2 regions of the Sphingopyxis sp. LARHCG72 genome follow, and region 1 is predicted to be linked to the other one. Evidence: predicted binding sites of a transcription regulator. Region 1 holds the regulator's gene; the other holds the start of a gene.
What was found. The regulator LexA, encoded in region 1, represses DNA repair genes until DNA is damaged. The targets are predictions, from matches to a motif close to GTTCCNCNCTTGTTCT.
Positions count from the first base shown of each region.

Region 2: ACIPPQ_RS20625 (ribonucleoside-diphosphate reductase subunit alpha) is a predicted target of LexA. The motif match lies at 2,168-2,183, and genes of this name have one in related genera.

Region 1 is NZ_JBIXJU010000005.1:79,781-83,967, forward strand. Features, by position in the region: gene ACIPPQ_RS12620 (ComEC/Rec2 family competence protein) at 1-1,973, shown strand, start outside; gene lexA (transcriptional repressor LexA) at 1,927-2,610, opposite strand; gene ACIPPQ_RS12630 (molybdopterin molybdotransferase MoeA) at 2,688-3,878, opposite strand; gene moaC (cyclic pyranopterin monophosphate synthase MoaC) at 3,875-4,187, opposite strand, start outside.
Region 2 is NZ_JBIXJU010000012.1:85,762-89,948, forward strand. Features, by position in the region: gene ACIPPQ_RS20620 (EAL domain-containing protein) at 1-1,509, shown strand, start outside; gene ACIPPQ_RS20625 (ribonucleoside-diphosphate reductase subunit alpha) at 2,224-4,182, shown strand.

The DNA.
Region 1 (4,187 bases):
TGCTCCTGCTCCTCGCTGGCGGCTTGCTTGGCGGCCTGTTGCTGGGCTGGTCGAGTCGCCTTGGGCGCGCGGTAGCCGTCGCCTGCGGCGTGATGGCGGTCGGGATGCTGCTCATCTGGGCGCGCGCGCTCTGGGTGTCCGCGCCGGTTCTGGCGGCGCCGGTTGTGACCGAGTTTTCGGCGATCGTCGATCGCGTCGAGCCTCTGCCCGCGAAGGGGCAGCTGCGCATCCTCGCGCTGCCGCAGCGGCGGAGCGATTTGCCCCCGCGCGTGCGGCTCACCCTGCGCAGCGAACAGGCGGTAGATCTGGTCGATGGTGAGACGATCGGCGTGCGTGCCCGGTTGATGCCGCCGCCGACCGCGAGCCTGCCCGGCGGTTATGATTTCGCGCAGCGCGCTTGGTTCGATCGCATCGGCGCGGTGGGAACCGTGCTGGGAGAGGTTTCGCGGGCGCCGGGCAGTGGACGCGCCGCGCCGCCGCTGCGCGCGCGATTGAGCGCGCATATCCACGGCCAGGTCGAGGGATCGGCGGGCGGCATCGCGGCCGCGCTCGTGACGGGGGATCGCGGCGCGATCAGCCAAGCGGACGAGGAAGCGATGCGGCGCAGCGGCCTTGCGCACCTTCTGTCGATCAGCGGGCTGCATGTGACTGCGGTGGTCGGCTTTGCGATGCTGCTGACGATGCGCCTTCTCGCGCTCAATCGCCGGCTCGCACTCGCGGGTTATGTCCTGCCGCTTGCCGCCGCAGCCGGTGCGCTTGCGGGAGGGGGATATACGCTCCTTGCAGGGGCGGAGGTTCCGACGCTGCGATCCTTCATCGCCGCGCTTCTCGTGCTGATCGCCTTCCTGATGGGGCGCGAGGCGCTCACATTGCGGCTCGTCGCGGCGGGGGCGCTGATCGTGCTGATCTGGCGCCCCGAATCGCTTGCCGGGCCGAGTTTTCAACTCAGTTTCGCGGCGGTTACCGCCATCATTGCGCTTCACGAGAGCCGCGCAATGCGGGTGTTCCTTGCGCGCCGCGAAGAGCCGTGGCTATTCCGGCTGGGGCGCGGGGTTGCGGGGCTGCTGATCACCGGTTTGGTCGTCGAAGTCGCGCTCGCGCCGATCGCGCTGTTCCACTTTCACAAGGCGGGGCTCTATGGCGCGCTTGCCAATGTCGTCGCAATCCCGCTCACGACATTCGTCATCATGCCGGCCGAGGCGCTCGCGCTGCTATTCGACAGCGTTGGCCTCGGCGCTCCCTTCTGGTGGGTCACCGAACAGGCGCTGCAACTGCTGATCGGCCTTGCGCACGGCGTCGCCGAGGCGCCCGGTGCTGTCGCCATGCTGCCCAGCTTCCCGTCATGGGGTTTTGCGCTGGCTGTTTTTGGGGGGCTCTGGATCCTGCTCTGGCAAACTCGCTGGCGGCGGGCGGGGATTGTTCCGCTGGTCATCGGAGCGGCTGCCCTGCTCGCCCAGCCGCGCCCCGACCTACTCGTCACCGGGGACGGCCGCCATATCGCCGCCGCGCTTCCCGGTGGCAGCTACGCGCTGCTCCGCGATCGCGCCGGTGACTATATTCGTGATACGATGACGGAGGCGGCGGGTGTCGATGCGCCCCTCGGCGCGCTGGCCGAGCTCGATCATGTCGAATGCAACCGCGATTTTTGCCGCTGGAGCCAGGGCGAAGGCGCTGTGCGGCGCGTCATTCTCGCCACGCGCGGCCGCGACCGGATCGAGGGCGCCGACATGGCGGCCGCCTGTGCTGCCGCCGATGTCGTGGTCAGCGATCGCTGGCTACCGCGCGAATGCGTGGGCCGCTGGATGACGATCGATCGCGACAGTCTCGCCGAAACCGGCGGGCTGGCGCTCTATCTGGGCGAAACGCCCGAAGCCGTCGCCGCGCTCAAGGCGGGCGACGAACATCCGTGGCGCTTGCCGCCGCAACTTAGTGGTAACGACGAAGCAGTCCCGACAGCCGACCTTGCACGATAACGCGCTCGGCGGGGTAGCGCTGCGGTTCATAGGCGCTGTTCGCGGGATCGAGCCGGATCATCCGGCCTTCGCGGCGGAAATATTTGAGCGTCGCATCCTGTCCGTCGACGAGCGCGACGACGATATCACCCTCGCGCGCGGTGCTCGCCTTCTGGATCAGCGCATAATCGCCGTCGAAAATGCCCGCCTCGACCATCGAGTCGCCCGAGACTTCTAGCGCATAATGTTCGCCAGAGCCGAGAAGCGCAGCAGGAACAGCGAGATTGTTGTGATCCTCGAACGCCTCGATCGGCACGCCCGCGGCGATCTTGCCGTGGAGCGGAACCTCGACGATGTCGTTCGCCGCGATCGGACGCAGCGCGGGAGCGGGTTTGCGGAGCGGAACGATATTGTCGCGATCATCGCGCACGGCTGGCTTAGCGGCGTCGGGAACCTTGAGCACCTCGAGCGCGCGCGCGCGGTTGGGAAGGCGGCGGAGGAATCCCCTTTCTTCCAAAGCACTTATCAGCCGATGTATACCCGATTTCGACTTGAGGCCGAGCGCCTCCTTCATCTCCTCGAACGACGGCGAAATGCCGCTGGCGTCGAGCCGTTCCTGGATGAAGTGGAGCAGTTCATGCTGCTTTGCGGTCAACATCGGTCGTTCTCCATGATGGCCTGGATGACGCCCAAGCCGGACATAGGGAGAACGATAGTGGAACAAAGCGGAACTTGTCAAGCGACGGCGATGTAATCCGCCATTTCCCCGGCATCGCGCGCCGGGGCGCCAATCTCGCGGATCAGCAGAGCGTTCGCCGAAGCGAATGGCAGGGTGAGTCCGCTATCCTGCCCGAAAAGCGGGACAAGCTCGCCATTTTCGAGTCGCGCGCGCAGATAATCGCGCCGTGCACCGCCTGCGGACAAGGCCGCGGCGAGCGGCGCGCGGTGCACCACCGGCAGCGGATCGCGCGCGCCGGCGAGATGCCGGACCAGCGGCAGCAGGAACATGGTCGCGGTGACGAACGCCGACGAAGGGTTGCCGGGAAGGCCGAGCAGGATCGCGTCGCCGAGCCTGCCGGCGATCACGGGTTTGCCGGGGCGCATCGCGATGCGCCAGAAATCGAGGCTTCCGCCCGCCGCTTCGAGCGCGGCGCGGACATGATCATGGTCACCGACCGAGGCGCCGCCGACGGTGACGATGACGTCGTGACGTCGCGCCAGTTCCTTGAGAACATGAGCGAGTTTTTCCCGGTCATCGGGGATGTGATGCGGCAGGACCGGATCGGCGACGTCGCCCGCGAGCATCGCCGCGAGCATCGCGCCATTGCTGTCGGGGATCTGGCCGGGGGCGAGTTCGCGCCCCGGCTGCACGAGCTCGTCACCCGTGGTCACGATCGCGACGCGCGGGCGCATGCCGACGGCGAGTTGTCCTGCACCGCTCATCGCCGCCGCGGCGATCGCGCCGGGCGTCAGCCGGGTCCCGGCGGGCAGCAGGCAATCCCCCGCGGCGAAATCGATCGCGCGCGCGCGGATATGGCGCCCGCGCGAACCCGGCCCGTCGCCGGTGAGAAGGAGTTGCCCGCCCGACAGCGCGACATCTTCCTGCACGATCACGGTATCGGCGCCCTCTGGCAGCATTGCCCCGGTAAAGATGCGCACCGCGTGGCCTACGTCGACGTGCAGCGCGGGCACCGAACCGGCGGCCACCTCACCGATGACGTGCCAGGGGCCCGGCAAATCGTCGAAGCGAATCGCATAACCGTCCATCGCCGACAGGGCGACCGCGGGCTGGTCGCGCAAAGCCCGGACATCGTGCGAAAGATATCGTCCAAGCGATTCGGAAAGCGCGATATTTTCGCTTCCAAGCGATTCGCGTAGTGCGAGCAGCCGCGCCTGCGCTTCTTCGACCGGAAGCAGGCCGCTCATGCGGCGCGCCAGTCGCCCGAACGGCCACCGCTCTTTTCGATGAGGCGGATATCGCCGAGCACCATCGCACGATCGAGTGCCTTCGCCATGTCGTAGAGCGTCAGAAGCGCGACCGAAGCAGCGGTGAGCGCCTCCATCTCGACGCCCGTCGGCCCACTTGTCTGCGCAACAGCTGTGACCGCGATGCCATTGTCTTCCCATGCAAAATCAACACAGACCTTAGTCAGCGAAAGCGGATGGCAGAGCGGAATGAGGTCGGCGGTGCGCTTGGCGGCCATGATCCCGGCGATCCGCGCGGTCGACAGCACG
Region 2 (4,187 bases), on a different contig from region 1:
ACACTGAAGCGCGGGAATCCGGTGGACATCGGCTGGATTCCGCCATTCCTCTTTGCCGTCGCGGCGATCGGGCTCGCGCTTCTCCCGCGCTTTCAACGCGCCTTCGCGCCCGTCGCGTTCGGCACGGCGGCCGTCCTGATCGGTGGCAAGGTCTTCCTCGGCACCATGCTGGTGACGGCGTGGATCGGGACCGCGCTCATTTTCATCGCAGCGATCGCAACCAACGTATCGCGCACGCGGCGCCGCAGTTCGGCGCAGCGCGAGAACCCCGTTTCCGGCCTGCCCAATTTCGAGGCCCTGCGGTCGCAGCCGGCGTTCGGCAGCGCGACCGTCGTCGCCGCCAAGGTCGTCAATTTCGAGGATCTGGCCGCCTTCATTCCCGGCGACGGGATCAGCAAGCTCGTCGAACAGGTGACCCGCCGCCTCCAGCTCGCCTCGCAGGGCACGACGCTCCACCATGATCTCGACGGCACCTTTGCCTGGCTCGTCCCCTATTATCAGCACAGCCAGATCGAGGGGCAGCTGGCGGGCCTTGCCGCGCTGTTCAACGCGCCGCTCACGATCGGCGATCTCCGCGTCGACGTCGCGATCGCCTTCGGGGTGAACGACGAATTCGAGGGGTCGAACGCGCAGCGCCTCGCCGCCGCGCTCGTTGCCGCCGAACGCGCGATCCGCACACGCTCGCTGTGGACCAAATATACCTCGCGCCAGAAAGAAGACGCGGGCTGGCAACTCAGCTTCCATTCGCAGCTCGAGGATGCGCTGACCGGCGGCGACATCTGGGTCGCGTTCCAGCCGCAATATGAAATCGCGACGAAGACGCTCGTCGGGGTCGAGGCGCTCGCGCGCTGGACGCACCCGACGCGCGGTCCGATCCCCCCCGACGAATTCATCGTCCAGGCCGAAAAGAGCCAGGACATCTATCGCCTCACCCTCTTCGTGATGGATCAGGCGATCCGCTCGGCCGCGCAGCTGCGCGAGCGCGGCATTCACATCAACATGTCGGTCAACCTGTCGGCAACGCTGCTCGATCACAGCGACCTTGTCGGCACGATCCGCGTGATGCTCACCGCACACCATCTGCCGCCCGAGACATTGACGATCGAGATCACCGAAACCGCGCAGATCGAAAACAGCCGCCAGGCGCGCCAGACGCTGGCGCAGCTGCGGCGCACCGGCATCCGCCTGTCGATCGACGACTATGGCACGGGCCAGTCAAACCTCGAATATCTGACCGAAATCGAGGCCGACGAAATCAAGATCGACAAGCGATTCGTGATGACGATGCGCGATTCGCAACGGAACCTCGAAGTCGTCAAATCGACGATCGACCTCGCCCATCGCCTGGGCGCCGTCGCGGTCGCCGAAGGCATCGAGGATGCCGAAACCATGGCGCTGCTCGGCGGCCTCGGCTGCGACGTCGGACAGGGCTATCATCTTGGGAAACCTCAACTGTTTTCCGAGCTCGCCAGCACGCTCACCGCCCCGCCCCAGAACCGCACCGCGTAACTGCCAATCTGGCGGCAATGCTTATAGTTAAGACTCGATTTACCTTACTAATTAAGGTATACGCTCCGTTAACTGTTCCTCGTGGGCAGTGTGAACAGGAGACAAGTCATGGGTTGGTTTTGGCGATTCCTGGGCGGCACCGGCACGGACAGTGCTGGCGGTCAGGCCTAAGCAGGAAACAGATTTCAGATAGGGCTCCGGCATCGCCGGGGCCCTTTCTTTTTGCCCGCCGCACACGCGGACGGCGCGGACCGTCCAACCCTTTCCGGTCGCCCTTGGCGGCGTGACCCGCACCAATCCGCCACCGGGGCCGGACAGCCAAAATTTCTGCCTTGTCAGAGGCATTTCGGGGATCGCCGCGAAAACCCGCGGAATGCCTTGCCCGCCGCGTGCGAAGCGTCCATCAGCAGCGACGAGACGAATCAAATTATCGACGAGTTGAGTCGTCAATCTGTCATTTACTCTCTTGCATCGCAGCGCCGACGTGGCACTATAGGTGGTGGGTCAACCACGGGGGCACCCCAATAAATTGTATCAGGCTGCAAGTGGCGGATTTCCGTCGTCCATCCCATATGGACACGGGAAAACCCTTCCTGCGCTCAAAAAAAGTGCCCACGCGGACAGGTTTAGATGCTAGGATCGGGGCTTCGCCCTGAGTCGAACAAGACAGGAACAAAGCGCATCATGTGCGCGTTCAGATCGGGGGCGAATTCGATGGATTTTCGGGAAACGGAACGGGTGGAGACAAGCGACGTGGCGACGATGGAACTGGCAAAGAGCGACGCTCCGGCGACCCCTGAAGGCAAGGGCGAATCGGCTCCCGAGGCGGTGCCCGCGGCAAAGCTCAACGACAGCAGCGAGCCCAAGGTCCACGCGCGCCGGTTCGAGATCGTGACCGACAAGAGCCGCGACGCGCTGCTCACCGACTTCGGCAAGGAAACGCTCGAAGACCGTTACCTGCTGCCCGGCGAATCATACCAGGATCTCTTCGCGCGCGTCGCGTCGGCCTATGCCGACGATCAGGATCACGCGCAGCGCCTGTACGACTATATCTCGAAACTCTGGTTCATGCCCGCGACCCCCGTGCTGTCGAACGGCGGCACCGGCCGCGGCCTGCCGATCTCCTGCTACCTCAACTCGGTCGACGACAGCCTCGAGGGCATCGTCGGCACGTGGAACGAGAATGTCTGGCTCGCCTCGCGCGGCGGCGGCATCGGCACCTATTGGGGCGCGGTGCGCGGCATCGGCGAACCCGTCGGTTTGAACGGCAAGACCAGCGGCATCATCCCCTTCGTCCGCGTGATGGACAGCCTCACCCTCGCGATTTCGCAGGGCTCGCTGCGCCGCGGTTCGGCCGCCTGCTACCTCGACATCTCGCACCCCGAGATCGAGGAGTTCCTCGAGGTCCGCAAACCCTCGGGCGACTTCAACCGCAAGGCGCTGAACCTCCACCACGGCGTGCTCATCACCGACGAGTTCATGGAGGCCGTCCGCGACGGCGCCGAATTCAACCTCCGCTCGCCCAAGGACCAGAGCGTCCGCGGCACCGTCGACGCGCGCGGCCTGTTCCAGAAGCTCGTCGAAACGCGCCTCGCGACCGGCGAGCCCTACATCATCTTCATCGACCAGGTGAACCGCATGATGCCGAAGCATCATCGCGACCTCGGGCTCAAGGTCACCACCTCGAACCTCTGCAGTGAAATCACGCTGCCGACCGGCCGCGACCATCTGGGTCAGGATCGCACCGCGGTCTGCTGCCTCTCGTCCTTGAACCTCGAAACCTGGGACGAGTGGAACGGCGACAAGCGCTTCATCGAAGACGTCATGCGCATGCTCGACAATGTCCTTCAGGACTATATCGACCGCGCCCCGCCCGAAATGGCGCGCGCCAAATATAGCGCGAGCCGCGAACGCTCGGTCGGCCTCGGCGTCATGGGCTTCCACAGCTTCCTGCAGGCGCGCGGCCTGCCGTTCGAGGGCGCGATGGCGAAGTCGTCGAACCTCCGCGTCTTCAAGCATATCCGCGCGCAGGTCGATGCGGCCTCGATGCTGCTCGCGAACGAGCGCGGCCCCTGCCCCGACGCCGCCGATCAGGGCGTGATGGAGCGTTTCAGCTGCAAGATGGCGATCGCGCCGACCGCGTCGATCTCGATCATCTGCGGCGGCACCAGCGCGTGCATCGAGCCGATCCCCGCGAACATCTACACGCACAAGACGCTCTCGGGCAGCTTCTCGATCCGCAACCCGCACCTCGAAGCCCTGCTCGTCGACAAGGCGAAGAACAGCGACGCGGTGTGGAACTCGATCCTCGAACGCGGCGGCAGCGTCCAGCACCTCGACTTCCTGTCGCAGGACGAAAAGGATTGCTACAAGACGAGCTTCGAGATCGACCAGCGCTGGCTGCTCGAACTCTCGGCCGACCGCACGCCCTATATCGATCAGGCGCAGTCGCTGAACCTGTTCATCCCCGCCGACGTCGAGAAATGGGACCTGCTCATGCTCCACTATCGCGCGTGGGAACTCGGCATCAAATCGCTCTATTATCTCCGCTCGAAATCGGTGCAGCGCGCTGGCTTCGCGGGCGGGGTCGAGGCCGACAACACCGCCGAAGCGCCGAAGTTCGAACTGAGCGCCGAAAGCACCGACTATGACGAGTGCCTGGCCTGCCAGTGAGCCTT